Regions from separate parts of the Chromobacterium sp. FG89 genome, predicted to be linked through region 1. Evidence: predicted binding sites of a transcription regulator. Region 1 holds the regulator's gene; the other holds the start of a gene.
The links. Region 1 encodes FNR, which switches genes on or off when oxygen is low (the NO sensors DNR and NnrR bind a similar motif). Its sites were predicted from a motif close to TTGATNNNNATCAA; they were not measured.
Positions count from the first base shown of each region.

Region 2: the regulator FNR is predicted to act here: its motif matches at 4,704-4,717, upstream of ACODRW_RS15180 (FeoA family protein).

Region 1 is NZ_JBMDIQ010000029.1:37,215-44,490, forward strand. Features, by position in the region: gene ACODRW_RS21460 (alanine/glycine:cation symporter family protein) at 1-1,270, shown strand, start outside; gene hemN (oxygen-independent coproporphyrinogen III oxidase) at 1,338-2,744, opposite strand; gene fnr (fumarate/nitrate reduction transcriptional regulator Fnr) at 2,854-3,600, shown strand; gene ACODRW_RS21475 (DUF1853 family protein) at 3,660-4,583, opposite strand; gene ACODRW_RS21480 (RNA methyltransferase) at 4,573-5,352, opposite strand; gene ACODRW_RS21485 (inositol monophosphatase family protein) at 5,556-6,347, shown strand; gene ACODRW_RS21490 (VOC family protein) at 6,433-6,831, shown strand; gene ACODRW_RS21495 (hypothetical protein) at 6,848-7,174, shown strand; gene udk (uridine kinase) at 7,176-7,276, opposite strand, start outside.
Region 2 is NZ_JBMDIQ010000014.1:127,006-134,281, reverse strand. Features, by position in the region: gene ACODRW_RS15215 (purine-cytosine permease family protein) at 1-391, shown strand, start outside; gene ACODRW_RS15210 (PfkB family carbohydrate kinase) at 388-1,338, shown strand; gene ACODRW_RS15205 (ProQ/FINO family protein) at 1,796-2,200, shown strand; gene ACODRW_RS15200 (putative periplasmic lipoprotein) at 2,360-2,833, shown strand; gene ACODRW_RS15195 (YchJ family protein) at 2,836-3,249, shown strand; gene ACODRW_RS15190 (glutathione peroxidase) at 3,266-3,760, opposite strand; gene dcd (dCTP deaminase) at 4,031-4,600, opposite strand; gene ACODRW_RS15180 (FeoA family protein) at 4,776-5,039, shown strand; gene feoB (ferrous iron transport protein B) at 5,036-6,808, shown strand; gene bfr (bacterioferritin) at 6,897-7,276, shown strand, end outside.

The DNA of each region.
Region 1 (7,276 bases):
AATGATGGGCGGCCGCGGCGGCCATCGCAGCAAGGACGATATTTCGCCGTTCCAGGCTTTCGCCACCGGCCTCGCCAGCCGGGTGGGCACCGGCAATATCGCCGGCGTGGCCATCGCCATTGCCGCCGGCGGCCCCGGCGCGGTGTTCTGGATGTGGCTGACCGCCATGCTGGGCATGGCCAGCGCTTTCGCCGAATCGACTTTGGCGCAGCTGTTCAAGACCAATCACCATGACGACACCTTCCGCGGCGGCCCGGCCTACTACATCCAGAAAGGCCTGGGGCAACGCTGGCTGGGCGTGATCTTCGCCCTGTGTCTGATCCTGGCCTTCGGCCTGGTGTTCAACGCGGTGCAGGCCAACTCCATCGTGGCGGCCACCGAGGGCGCCTGGGGCTGGAACCGCTATATGGTGGGCATCGCCCTGGTGGTGATGACCGCCCCCATCATTTTTGGCGGCGTGCGCTCGGTGGCGCGGGTGGCCGAGTGGCTGGTGCCGGTGATGGCGGCCATTTATCTGCTGATGACCTTCTATGTCTTGGCGGCGCACGCGGCCGAGCTGCCGGGTTTGATCGTGCTGATCGTCAAGAGCGCCTTCGGTCTGGAGCAGGCGGCGGGCGGCTTCGCCGGCTATGCGGTGAGCCAGGCGATGATGCTGGGCATCAAGCGCGGCCTGTTCTCCAATGAGGCGGGCATGGGCTCCGCTCCCAACGCGGCGGCGACGGCGACTTCGCGTCACCCGGCGAGTCAGGGCGCGATCCAGATGTTCGGCGTCTTCATCGACACCATGGTGATCTGTACCGCCACCGCCGCCATCATTCTGCTGTCCGGCGTGTATGACCAGGGTTTGAGCGGCGTGGCGCTGACGCAGAAGGCGATCGAATCGCAGTTCGGCCCGATAGGCGCGTCCTTCCTGGCGGTGGCGATGTTCCTGTTCGCCTTTTCCACCATCATCGGCAATTACGCTTACGCCGAGGGCAATGTCGAATTCATCCGCAGCAATAAGGGGATCTTGCTGGCCTTCCGTCTGATCGTGCTGGCGATGGTGATGTTCGGCGCGGTGGCCAGCCTGCCGCTGGTGTGGGATATGGCCGACTTCGCCATGGGCCTGATGGCGCTGATCAATCTGGTGGCCATCGTGCTGCTGTCGCGTTATTTCTTCATTGTGCTGAAGGATTACGAGCGTCAGCTGAAGCGGGGCGAGTCCACCCCGGTGTTCAAGGTGGCGGATTACCCGGAACTGGCCGCCAAGGTGGAAAAAGACATCTGGTAAGCCTGCGTCCGGCTCCAACGATAAACAGCCCGCGTCCTGACGCGGGCTGTTTTGTTGCTAGCCCCGTTCAAATGGTCTTGGAGTAGCGCGCCTGGGTGCGGCGCTCCCGCAGATGGCGGTCGAAGATCATCGCGATATTGCGGATCAGGAAGCGGCCCTTGGGCTCCACCATGATGAAGTCGCCGTCGAAGGACAGCAGGCCCAGTTGCTGGTATTCGCGGATCTGCGGCAGTTCTTCGGCGAAGTACTCGGCGAAGTTGATGCCGTGGATCTCTTCCAGCGCTTCCACCGACAGCGAGAAGCGACACATCAGGCCTTGGATGATGCTGCGGCGCAGGATGTCGTCATTGTCCAGCGTCAGCCCGCGCAACACCGGCAGATGGCCGCTGTCCAGCGCCGCGTAATAACTGTCCAGGTCCTTGGCGTTCTGGCTGTAACAGGGGCCGACCTTGCCGATGGAGGACACGCCAAGACCGATCATGTCGCAGTCCGCATGGGTGGAGTAGCCCTGGAAATTGCGTTGCAGCCGGCCCTGGCGCAGGGCGGAGGCCAGTTCGTCGTCCGGCTTGGCGAAGTGATCCATGCCGATGAAGACATAGCCGGCGTCGGCCAGGCGCTGCACCGAGTCCTGCAGGATGTCCAGCTTGGTTTCCGGCGAGGGCAGATCGGCCTCGTTGATGCGCCGCTGCGGCATGAACACGGTGGGCAGGTGGGCGTAGTTGTACAGCGCCAGCCGGTCCGGCCCGATGGCGATCACCTTGTCCAGCGTGCGGCGCACCGATTCCCGAGTCTGCAGCGGCAGGCCGTAGATCAGATCGACGCTGACGGACTTGAAGCCGGCGTCGCGCGCGGCCTGGATCACCTCCAGTGTTTCCTCTTCGGACTGCACCCGGTTCACCGCCTGCTGCACCGCCGGTTCAAAGTCCTGAATCCCGACGCTGATGCGGTTGAATCCGAGTTCGGCCAGTTTGAAGATTGTCGCCGCGCTGACTTTGCGCGGGTCTATTTCTATGGAATACTCCCCCTCCTTCAAGAACTCGAAATGAGTCTTGAGCAAGGTCATCAATCGTTCCAGTTGCGCGTCGGACAAGAAAGTGGGGGTGCCGCCGCCGAAATGCAGCTGTATCACTTGCTCGCGGCGGCCCAGACAGGAGGCGATCATGCGGACCTCCTTCTCCAGGTAGTCCAGGTACAAGTCCGCTTTGCCGCTGTCCTTGGTGATGATCTTGTTGCAACCGCAGTAGTAGCAGATAGTGTTGCAAAAAGGTATATGAGCGTACAATGATAAAGGTTTCCGGTTGGCGCCGATGCTGCGCTGCCGTAGCCAGTGGATGTAGTCTCTTTCGGCAAAACCCGGCGTAAAGCGATCCGCTGTCGGGTATGACGTATATCTAGGACCTGTCCCGTCGAGGCGCTCAATCAGCGCGCGGTCGAATTCAAAATGGGCAGGAGAAAATGGGTGGGTGGTCTTCATGTCGTATTTGGATGGCAAAACCTCTGGTGGACTGGTAAATTTGCGGAAATCCTGCGAATTTCGCTTTGATAAGGGTCAAGCTTCATCGCAAGCTTGTACTAAACATGCCATGTCCGATCAGAACCATATCTCTTTGCATAACCTGAAGGTCTCCTGCTCCAACTGCAGCCTGAAGGAACTTTGTCTACCTGTGGGGCTTAACCGCGAGGAGCTGACCCAGCTCGACGCGGTGATCCGCCAAAGCCGCCGTTTGAAGCGCGGCGAGTACTTGTTCCGCAGCGGCGAGGGCTTCCGTTCGCTGTTCGCGGTGCGCACCGGCTTCTTCAAGACCAGCGTCGCCAGTCAGGACGGCCGCGAGCAGGTCACCGGCTTCCATATGTCCGGCGAACTGATGGGCCTGGACGGCATTTCCGCCAATGTGCACGGCTGCGACGCCATCGCGCTGGAGGACAGCGAGGTGTGCGAGCTGCCGTTCAGCCGCATGGAGAGCCTGGGCCGCGAAATTCCCACCCTGCAGCACCATTTCTACCGTCTGATGAGCCGCGAGATCGTTCGCGATCAGAATGTAATGTTGTTATTGGGCAACATGAAGGCGGAAGAGCGCTTGGCCGCCTTCCTGCTCAATCTGTCGCAGCGTCTGTCCACCCGCGGCTTCGCCGCCAACGACTTCATCCTGCGCATGAGCCGCGAGGAAATCGGCAGCTTCCTCGGCCTGAAGCTGGAAACCGTCAGCCGCACGCTGTCCAAGTTCCAGCAGCAAGGCTGGATCACCGTCGATCATAAGCACATCCAACTGGTGATGGTGGACGAATTGAAGGCGCTGATTTCCGGCTGCGCTCACGCCAACGGACATTGATTCCGCCGCGCGGGCGGGCAGATGGAAAACGCAAGGCAAGCCCTCGGGCTTGCCTTTTTTCATGGGGCCGGCGCGCAGTCCGCGATTTGCAGCAGCAGCCGCGACAGCGGCGCCTCCTGAGGCCAGCCCGGCGGCACGGCGAAGCCGCGGGCCACTTCATGCCAGTCGCCGTCGGGGCCGGGCTGCAGTTCGGCCAGCAGCTGCGGCGCCTCGGCCTGTTCCAGGCGCGCGCGCAGTTCCGCCGCGTCGGCGGTGTGTTCCGGCGAGCGGCGCGCCGGCGCCAGCCAACTGAGCCTGGGCAGCCAGGCCCAGCGCGAATCCGCATTCAACGCCGGCCAGTCGCCGCGCAGCGGCCAGTATTGCCCGTACAGCGGCTGGGCGCCGGGCGGCGCTTCCGGCGCGGTGTCGCGGGCGTGGAACAGCCAGCCGCTGAGCCGGGCGCCGACCGCGCAGCCCTCAAAGCCCGCCGGCAGCGTCGCTTGCGCCGCCGGGTGGCGGGACAGGCGCAGCTGGGTTTGCAGTTTATGGGCTTTCAGCGCCCAGGCGTCGCGCAGGCTGGGGCCGGTCAAGGTGTCCGCGCTGCGGCCCAGTTGCAGATAGAACTTGCTGGCGGCTTCCAGATGCAGCGGTTGGCCGTCTAGGCGCAGCAGGAAGTCGAACTCGCCGACGGTGCGGCCGTCCGGCGCGCGCACCGGCAGATTGCTGGCCACCAGTTCGATGTGCGGCGCCAGCCGGAACCAGAAGGACAGCAGCCGTTCCGCGTAATGGCCCAGACGGCGGGTGGGCTGGCGCGCCAGCCAGTGCTGAAGTTCGGCAGGATCGGCGTCCAGCGTTTGCAGCAAGGCCGGGCCGTCGGCCCCCAGCAGCCGCTGCGGCGGGATGTCCGCGCCGCTGCGCCAGGGAGAGGGCGCGGAGAGCAGAAAAGCCAGATCGCGCACCGCCGGGTGCGCGTAGGGCAGGGTGAACGGCGGCTTATTCGCCATCCTGTCCGGGCGCGTCGCGGCGGACTTCGCCGTCGGCGGCGCGCTGCACCTGTTTGAGGAAGCCGCGCAGGATGTCGATTTCCTCGCGCAGCAGGCCGGCGCGGTTGAACAGGGTGCGCATCCGGCGCATCATCCGTTCGCTGTTGCGGCGGCGGAAATAGCCTATCTTGTCCATGGTCTGTTCCAGGTGGCCGCAGAAGCCCTCCACCTCGCCCAGCGCCGCCGCGTCGCTGTCGGCGCGCAGATAGTCGACGTCCACGCCGGTGTGGCTGAACAGTTCGTAAGTCATCACCTGCACCGCCATCGCCAGATTCAGCGAGAAGTAGTCCGGGTTGCCGGGGATGGTGACCAGGCGGTTGCATTGTTCGACTTCTTCAATGGACAGGCCGAAGGTCTCGTTGCCGAACACCAGGGCCACTTGTTCGCCGGCGCGGGCGCGCGCCACCAGTTCCGGCGTGGTCTGGCGCGGGGTGGACAGCGGGGTGGTCAGCTCGCGACGGCGGCTGGTCAGCGCGCAGGCGATGGTGACGTCTTGCAAGGCCTCGGCCAGGCTGGACACCACGGTGGCCTGCTCCAGAAGATCCACCGCGCCGGAGGCCAGCGTATTGGCCTCGTCGCTGGGAAACACTTTGGGTTCAACCAGATACAGCCGGCTCAGGCCCATGGTTTTCATCGCCCGGGCGGCGGAGCCGATATTGCCCGGATGGTTGGGGCGGGCCAACACGATGCGAATGTTTTTCAGAAAATCAGGTACTTGGGGTTTATTCATCAGCAGTTTCACATTAAAATAGCCGGCTTATCGAAAAGCCCGCGCGCCGTTTTGCGCGCAAGGCCAGCGTTTGCCGGATTGGGCAGGCGTGCGGCCTTGCCCGATTGCGCCGGGTTTTTCTTGTTCCTTAACCCAGATTGTTACTAGCAGACGTCGCGTCATGTGGCGGACGTCTGTCATGGTTGAAAGTGTAGAGGCCGTCAATGCATCCGATGCTCAATGTCGCGGTGAAAGCCGCTCGCCGCGCCGGCAGTGTCATCCAGCGCGCGTCGCTGAATCTCGACGCGGTGCGCGTAGAGCGCAAGAAACACAATGACTTCGTGACCGAAGTGGACCGCGCCGCGGAAGAGTCCATCATCGCTTCCATTCTGGAAGCTTATCCCAAGCACGCGATTCTAGCAGAAGAGTCCGGCGCGAAAGGCATCGGTTCGTCGGAATACGAGTGGATCATCGATCCGATCGACGGCACTACCAACTTCCTGCACGGCCACCCGCAGTACGCGATCTCCATCGCGCTGGCGCACAAGGGCCAGGTGCAGCAAGCCGTGGTCTTCGACCCCAACCGCAACGATCTGTTCACCGCCTCGCGCGGCGTCGGCGCCTTCCTCAACGATCGCCGCATCCGCGTGTCCAAACGCTTCATGATGAATGAATGCGTGATCGCCACCGGCTTCCCGGTGTCCGACCAAAGCTATATCGACCAATACCTGGGCATGCTCAAGGATGTGCTGGCCAAGACCGCCGGAGTACGCCGCGAAGGCGCGGCCTCGCTGGACCTGTGCAATGTCGCTTGCGGCCGCGTGGAAGGTTTCTGGGAGCTGAACCTCAAGCCTTGGGACATCGCCGCGGGCAGCCTGATCGTGCAGGAAGCGGGCGGCATCGTCACCGATTTGTCCGGCGAACAAGGCTGGCTGGAGTCCGGCGACATCGTCGCCGCCAACCCGAAAGTGCTGGCGCAGCTGCTGCATACGCTGGCGCCGCATATCGGCAAGTAAGCGCTGCCGGTTTGGGCCCCTTGGGGTTTGAGCGGCTAACGCGTCACGGCGTCCTCGGGGGCGCCGTTTTTGTTTGGAGCGTGATATGAAACAGTTTTTGGGTTCGGTCGCCCTGGTGGTGACGGATTACGATGAAGCCATCGCCTGGTATGTGGACAAGCTGGGCTTTGTCTTGCTGGAGGATGAGCGCCAGGGCGAGGACAAGCGCTGGGTGCGCGTGGCGCCGCCGGGAGCGAGCGAGTGCGCGCTGCTGCTGGCCAAGGCGAGCAATGCGCGGCAGCAGGCGGCGGTGGGCGGCCAGACCGGCGGCCGCGTGGGTTTCTTCCTGCATACCGACGATTTCTGGCGCGATTACCGCCGCATGGCGGCGGCGGGCGTGAGCTTCAGCGAGCAGCCGCGCGAGGAGGAATACGGCACCGTGGTGGTGTTCGAGGACTTGTACGGCAATCGCTGGGATTTGCTGCAGTTGAAGTCCGACGTTTAAACGCCGGCTGGGCCCCGTGAATAACAAAGAGCCGCGCATTGCGCGGCTCTTTGTTATTCACGTCGCCAAAAACCGCCGGCTCGTCGTCGGCAGCGGCTTGCGGCTGCGGCGGATAGGCGTCCGCTTCGTTCCAATCCAGATCCCAATCCAGATCCAGTTCGGCCAGCATGGCCTGGCGTCCGGCCTGGCGCTGTCCGGAGCGGCTTTGTCCGTGGGCGCCGCCTTTTTTCATGATGGGCGCGCAAGCGTGCGGATTGCGCGGTTTGATCGTGTGCATGGAGTGCTCCTGTGCTTGGGGCCCGCTGAGCGGGCGGAAGACGGCGGCGCGGACGCCGCCGGGTAAATCAGTTGTGCACCATCAGGCTGGCCACCTTGGTGGTGATGATGTCCACCGCCGGATCATTGGCGCCGTGCGGCAGGATCACGTCGGCGAAGCGCTTGGTGG
Region 2 (7,276 bases), on a different contig from region 1:
CAATGCGCTGATCGTGCTGGCCATCGCCGCTTACGTCTTGTTCGTGTCCAGCGACTTCCTGGGACCCTTCATCGCGTTTCTATTGTTTTGCGGCGTGTTTCTGGCGGCCTGGGAGGCGGTGTTCGTGCTGGATTACCTCTTGTTGCGTCACCGCCAAGGCTATGAGGCCGCGGCCCTGTCCGGCGACGGGCGGCAGGCCTTCCGCGGCGGTCCGCTGCTGTGCTGGCTGCTGGGCGCCGCTTGCGGCCTGCTGGTGAGCAAGACCGGCTTCATCGACGGCCCGCTGGCGGTGGGCGTTTTCGCAGATTCCAGCCTGGGACTGTTTGTATCCTTTGGGACCAGTTTGCTGGCTTATGGATTGTATTTGTTGCTGAAGGAGCGACGCGCATGACCATTCCGTGTCCAAACTATCATCCGACCAGAGCCATCCTGGCTTTGGGCGGCGCCGTGGGCGACGTGGTGTTGACCCTCCCGGCCTTGCCGCGCAGCGGCGCCGACGTGGAGGCGTTGCAGCAGGAACGCGAGATCGGCGGCTGCGCCTTCAATGTGGCGCGAGCGTTGCGCCAGTTGAACGCTCCCGTGATCAACGGCATGCCGGTGGGCAACGGCCCTTGGGGCGCGGCGATAGACGCGGCCATGCGGGAGCTGGGCTTGCCGGTGCTGCTGCGCAACGCGGATCGCGACAACGGCTGGTGCGTGGCCATGGTGGAGCCCAGCGGCGAGCGCAGCTTCATTTCGATCTCCGGTTGCGAGACGGAATGGACGCGCGAGCAGTTGGACGCGTTGCCCTTGCCCGCCGACGGCCTGGTGTACGCCAACGGCTATGAACTGGCCGGAGAGGGCGGAAAGGCGTTGCGCGCCTGGCTGCTGGCCTTGCCGGCGGAACAGTTGCGGGTGATAGACCCCGGTCCGCGCGTCGTCTTGCTGGAGCCGGCGTTTCTGTCCGCCCTGAGCGGCACCGAGACCTTGCTGACGCTGAACCGGGACGAGATCGCCCTGTTGTGCGGCGACGGCGATCCGGTGGCGGCGGCGCAGCGTTTCGCCAAGGATTACCGGCTGACGCTGATCTGCCGGCTGGGGCAGGACGGCGCCTGGGTGTGCCCGGGCACCGACGCGCCGTGGCACCTGCCCGGCTACCAGGTTTCGGTGGTGGACACCATAGGCGCCGGCGACGCGCATTGCGCCGGCTTGTTGGCCGGCCTGTCCAGCGGCTGGCCGCTGCATTACGCGGTGGATCTGGGCAACCGGCTGGCGGCCTGCGTGGTGGCCAGCGCCGGCCCTGACGCGGCGACGGACTGGGACAGCTTGAATCGCCGCTTTCCCGTCGCCTGCCTGTAAGCTGCCGGCTCACGCTTGAGAAAGTGGCAAAAGAAAGACGGGATAAGGGCGGAAAGGGCGCAATCGGCGTCTAATGCTGGACATCAAGGGGCATTACTTAGTACTCTCCCTCCCTCGTAAGCGCCAGCCCGAGCGAGGGAACGCCCGGAGCGTTCCGTCTGGTGTTTTCGCCCATGACCGCCAAGTCGGCTCCTCCGCCGACAAACAGCGGCGGTCGATGGGGGCGGGCGCCTGGTCTTCGGACCGGCCGCGCCGCTTGGGCCCGGTTCCAGGCCTTCGCCATGTTCGGCGATTTTTTACGGCGCGCCGGCGTCTTGTCGGAGCGCCTTGGTCAAACCGCATTACGATGTCGTCATTTTTTCACCGGCTGTCAAGCTGGCCGGGCGGCGGGTTGCGGCGCTTCGCTTGATTGGGCAGCATGCGCTGCTTTTGCATCAATGGATCTAGATAGAAGTTCATGAAGCCAAATACTGAAACGGCACTCGGTGCTGCACTTAAGTCCGCTGTACAAAGTCTGTCCAAGAAAAAGCAGACCGAGATGATCGCGGATCATGTCTACAGCAAGTTCGACGTTTTCCGCCAGTTTCGTCCGCTGGCCTTGGGCATCCATGAGAGCCTGATCGCGGCTTTGCCGCAGTTCGACTCTACGCTGATCTCCCGCGTGGTGGCCAATCACTGTCGCAAGCCGCGCTACGTGAAGTCTCTGGCGCGCGGCGGCAAGCGGTTCGATCTGGCCAACAAGCCGGTGGGCGAAGTCAGCGCCGAGGAGAAAAAGGCGGCGGAACAGATGTCCGCGCCCAAGCCGGCCGCGGCGGCCCCTGCCCCGGCTCCGGCCGAACCCGCAGGCGACGCGGCGGAATAAGCGTGCCGCGGCCGCGTGGCATGAACGTAAAACAGCCTGACAGACCCGTTTGTCAGGCTGTTTTGCATTGGCGGGACGGAACATTGGCGTGGGCGGGGCGGTCGCAGCAGAACGCGCCGCGTGGCGGCGCCGAATCAGGACAGGAGTAGAATTCCCGGCATGAAACGTTATTTCTTGTGGGCCGCGATGGCCCTGAGCTTGTCCGCCTGCAGCGCGCTGCAGCAATTGGGCGCGCCCATCAGCTCGCATCCTTCCTCGCCGGTCAAGGGCCGGCCGCAGACGGCGCCGGCGCCCAGCGCCAAATCGGACGCCTTGCTGCGGGAAGCCAACCGCCTGGCCGACAAGGTCAAGAGCGGCGAGTTGACCCGGCTGGCCGCCGCGGATCAACTGGGCGCGTTCCGGCTCAAGGCGGTGGGCTCCAATCCCATCGACGACAACACCTTCGCCATGTACCGCTATCTGACGGTGGAGCGCGAGGCGGGCCGCATCGACCAGGAAACGTTTCGCGCCAAGATGGACGAGCGTCTGCGGGAATGGATGCGACGCTGGCCCAAGATGAATCCGAAACCGGCCGAGCCTGCCTTCACCAACTTCCTGCTCAAGCTGTACGGCTTGCCGGCCCTGGGGGCTTGAGCATGGGCAAGAAAGCCAAGCCGGACGCGGCCGGCTGTCCCTGCGGGCTGGGCGGCGCTTACGCGGCCTGTTGCGGCCGTTACCTGGGGGCGGACGGCGCGCCCGCGCCCACGGCGGAAGCCTTGATGCGCTCGCGCTACACCGCTTACGCGCGCGGCGACGAGGCGTATCTGCTGGCGAGCTGGCATCCCAGCACCCGGCCGCAGGCGCTGGATCTGGCCGCGGACGCCGGCTTGGTCAAATGGCTGGGCCTGGAGGTGTTGGCGACCGAGGCCGGCGGCGCGGCCGACGCCGAGGGCGTGGTGGAGTTCTCCGCGCGCTACAAGGTGGGCGGCAAGGCCGAACGCATGCGCGAGCGCAGCCGTTTCCTGCGCGAGGACGGCCGCTGGTTCTATCTGTCCGGCGAACTGAGCTGAGCTGTCGCTAGAGAATCTAGTGCTTCTGCGTTCGCAGCAGGCTTTCGATGGCGCGCTCCAGCGCCGCCGGCTTGACGTAGGGGGCGAAACGCTTGCGGATGCGCCCTTCGCCGTCCACCAGGAATTTGGTGAAATTCCATTTGATGCGCCGGCTGCCCAGCAAGCCGGGCTTGGCGGCGACGAGATGACGCCAGAGCGGATGCGCGTCGGTGCCGTTGACGTCGATCTTGGCGGATAGCGGGAAGCTGACCCCGAAATTCTTCTGACAGAACTGGCCGATGGCGGCGGCGTCCCCAGGCTCCTGGCCGCCGAACTGATTGCAGGGGAAACCGATGATCTCCAGGCCTTGCTCGCGGTAGCGCTGGTACAGCTGTTCCAGGCCGCCCAATTGCGCGGTGAAGCCGCACTCGCTGGCGGTGTTGACCAGCAATAGCACTTTGCCGCGATAGCCCGCCAGCGGCAGGGTCTGCCCGTTTAAAGACTCAATGGAAAAATCATATATGTCCGGCATATTTCCGCCTTTCGCCAAAGCGAAGATCATGGCAAGAAACCGGAGGCAGGGCAATGGGATCGGCGGATAAAAAAAGGGGCGCAACGGCAAGGGGGAACCGCTACGCCCCAAGAAGAAATCAATTGCTGTACAAGGGCCGACCAACCGGGAAAGTCAGCTAACCCTCTGTTTATCCTAGAACATTAAGGTGAAATTGCGAGGACGGATTTGGCGGGATTTAAATGACAAAGGGATGGCTAAGCCATCCCTTTTTTGCTGGCGGGAAGCGTTTCAGGGGCGCGGCAGGGTCACGCCCACCTGGCCCATGTATTTGCCGGCGCGGTCGCTGTAGGACACGTCGCAAATTTCATCGGATTCGAAGAACAAGACCTGGGCCACGCCCTCGTTGGCGTAGATCTTGGCCGGCAGCGGCGTGGTGTTGGAGAACTCCAGCGTCACATAGCCTTCCCATTCCGGTTCGAACGGGGTGACGTTGACGATGATGCCGCAGCGGGCGTAAGTGGATTTGCCCAGGCAGACGGTCAGCACCGAGCGGGGAATACGGAAGTATTCCACGGTGCGGGCCAGCGCGAAGCTATTGGGCGGGATGATGCAATAGCCCTTGCCGGAGACTTCCACGAAGGAATTGGGGTCGAAGTTTTTCGGGTCGACGATGGTGCTGTTGATATTGGTGAACACCTTGAATTCGTCGGCGCAGCGGATATCGTAGCCGTAGCTGGACGTGCCGTAGGAGATCACCTTCTGGCCGTCCACCATCTTGATCTGGTTGGGCTCGAAGGGTTCGATCATTTTGTACTCGTCCGCCATCCGGCGAATCCACTTGTCCGATTTGATGCTCATTGTCTTGGGCCCGTAGCTTGTCGATTGATTGTCCGCGATTTTAACCGCAAGCGCAGTGGCCGGCTATCGATAATCCATCGTCGATCCGGATAGGACAATGCTATTGATGCAGGTCAAGCAGGGCGGGAATTGCCGCGGTTTGCCGATATTCGACGGGGTTCGGCTGGATATACTAATGCAAACCATTCTCGTTCTTGATCGGATCATCATGTTGACTTTGGATGCATTCCCCGCCGGACGCCACGGCGTGGTCGACAGCCTGGAGCTAGCCGAAGAGGCCATGCGCCGCGTCGCCGCCTTTGGCCTGGAGCCGGGCTGCCGGTTTTATCTGCGTCGGGCGGCGCCCTTGGGCGGGCCATTATTGCTGGACATCGGCGCCACGCGCTTCCTGCTGCGCCGCAGCCTGGCGCGCCTCATCGTGGCGAGGGTGGCGGTATGAAGCGTTTCGCCCTGATCGGCCTGCCCAATACCGGCAAGTCCACCTTGTTCAACCGTCTGACCGGCATGTCGCAGCGCGTCGGCAACTGGCCGGGCCTGACCATAGAGTTGAGCAGCGCGCGCCTGTTGCTGGGCGGCCACATGGTGGAGTTGGTGGATTTGCCCGGCGTCAATGATTTGACCGGCTATTCCGACGACGAGGCGGTGGTGCGCGACGTGCTGCTGGCCAGCGCCTTCGACGGCGCCGTCCTGGTGCTCAACGCCAGCCAGCTGGACCGGCAACTGCCGCTGGCCTTGCAGGTGCTGGCCAGCGGCCTCAACTGCCTGGTGGTGCTGAATATGGCCGACGAGGCCAAGGCCCTGGGCGTGAGCGTGGATGTGGAGCGCTTGTCGGAGCGCCTGGGCGCGCCGGTGTTTCTGGCCTCGGCCCGGCATATGCAAGGCTGGCCGCCGCTGATGGCGGGCTTGAACCGGCTGGCCAACGACGGCGGCCCGGCGACGCGCGCCAGGCTGGACGCGGTGCCGGACACCCGGGAGGCGATGGCGGAGGCCAAGCGGCGGCTGGCTGGGTGCTGGGCCTTGCCGCCCGTGCTGCCGACGGGGCTGACGGAGAAGATGGACCATTGGCTGATGCATCCATGGCTAGGCCTGCCGCTGTTCTTCGCGCTGATGGCGCTGCTGTTCAATCTGACGTATCAGATCGGCACCCCATTGCAGGAGCTGGCCGGCGCCGGTCTGGACTGGATCAAGGAGCAGGCGCTGACGCCCTTGCTCGCGCCCTTGCCCGAGATTGTGCAGAGCCTGGCGCTGGACGGCATCTGGCAGGGGGTGTCGACGGTGCTGACCTTCGCGCCCATTTTGCTGGTGTTTTTCGTATTGATGGCGATGGTGGAGGATTCCGGTTATCTGGCGCGCGCCGCCTATCTGACCGACGCCTTCATGGCCAAGCTGGGGCTGGACGGCCGCGGCTTCGTGATGCAGCTGATGGGCTTTGGCTGCAATGTGCCGGCCATCATGGGCACCCGGGTGATGCGTGAGCGCAAGCAGCGGCTGCTGACCATGCTGGTGATCCCGTTTTCGCTGTGTTCGGCGAGGCTGCAAGTGGTGGTGTTCTTCGCCGGGCTGTTGTTCACGCCGACGCAGGCGCCGTGGGTGTTGATGGGCCTTTATCTGATGAGCTTCGCCGTCGCGGTGTTTACCGCCTGGGTGTTCAAGCGCCGTTACGCCGGCGGCGAGGCCTTCTTGCTGGAAGTGCCGCCGTACCGGCTGCCCGGCTTGAGCCATTTGCTGAGCCGGGCGGTGGGGGAGGTGCGCGCCTTTCTGCAACTGGCCTCCAGTTTCATCCTGCTGGGCGTGGTGCTGGTCTGGCTGCTGACCCATGTGCCGGCGGGCGAGGGCAAAACCCTGGCCGACGCTCTGGGCAGCCTGCTGGCCCCGGTGCTGGACCCGATAGGCATCCGCCACGAACTGGCGGCGGCCTTGCTGTTCGGCTTCATCGCCAAGGAAATCCTGCTGGGCAGCCTGGCGGTGATCTACGGGGTGCCGGAAGCCGGCCTGGGCGCGGCCTTGCTGCAACATCTGGATTGGCGCTCGGCGATGAGCTTCCTGATCTTCACCTTGATCTACGTGCCCTGCCTGTCCACGGTGGCGGCGATGTACCGCGAGTCGCGCAGCAAGGCCTACACCGCGATGTCGGTGGCGTGGTCGGTGGGACTGGCCTGGTTGTTGTCGTTCGCGTTTTATCAAGCCGGCGTGCAACTGTGGCCCTGAGGGCTTAGAATGAATGGTTCGCGAATTCCGTTCGCGCCGGCGGCGCGCCCGCCGGCGTTATTGAACTACAACAACAAGAGGTCGTTTTATGCAAGGTGATCCCAAAACCATCGAGTTGCTGAACGAACTGCTGGCGGAAGAACTGTCCGCCGCGGACCAGTATTTCATTCATGCCGAGATGTACAAGGACTTCGGTCTGCACAAGCTGTTCGAGCGCATCGATCACGAGCGCGAGGACGAGTTGTCGCACGCGCGGGTGCTGATCGCGCGCACCTTGTTCCTGCAAGGCAAGCCGAACGTGGCCAAGCGCGTGCCCATCGTGGTGGGCGAGAACGTGCGGGCGATGCTGGCCAGCGATCTGGAAGTGGAATACCGCGTCGGCAACTTGCTGAAAAAAGTGGTGGCCCACTGTGAGAGCGTGAAGGACTACGTGACGCGCCAGGAACTGATGGTGCTGCTGGAAGAGAC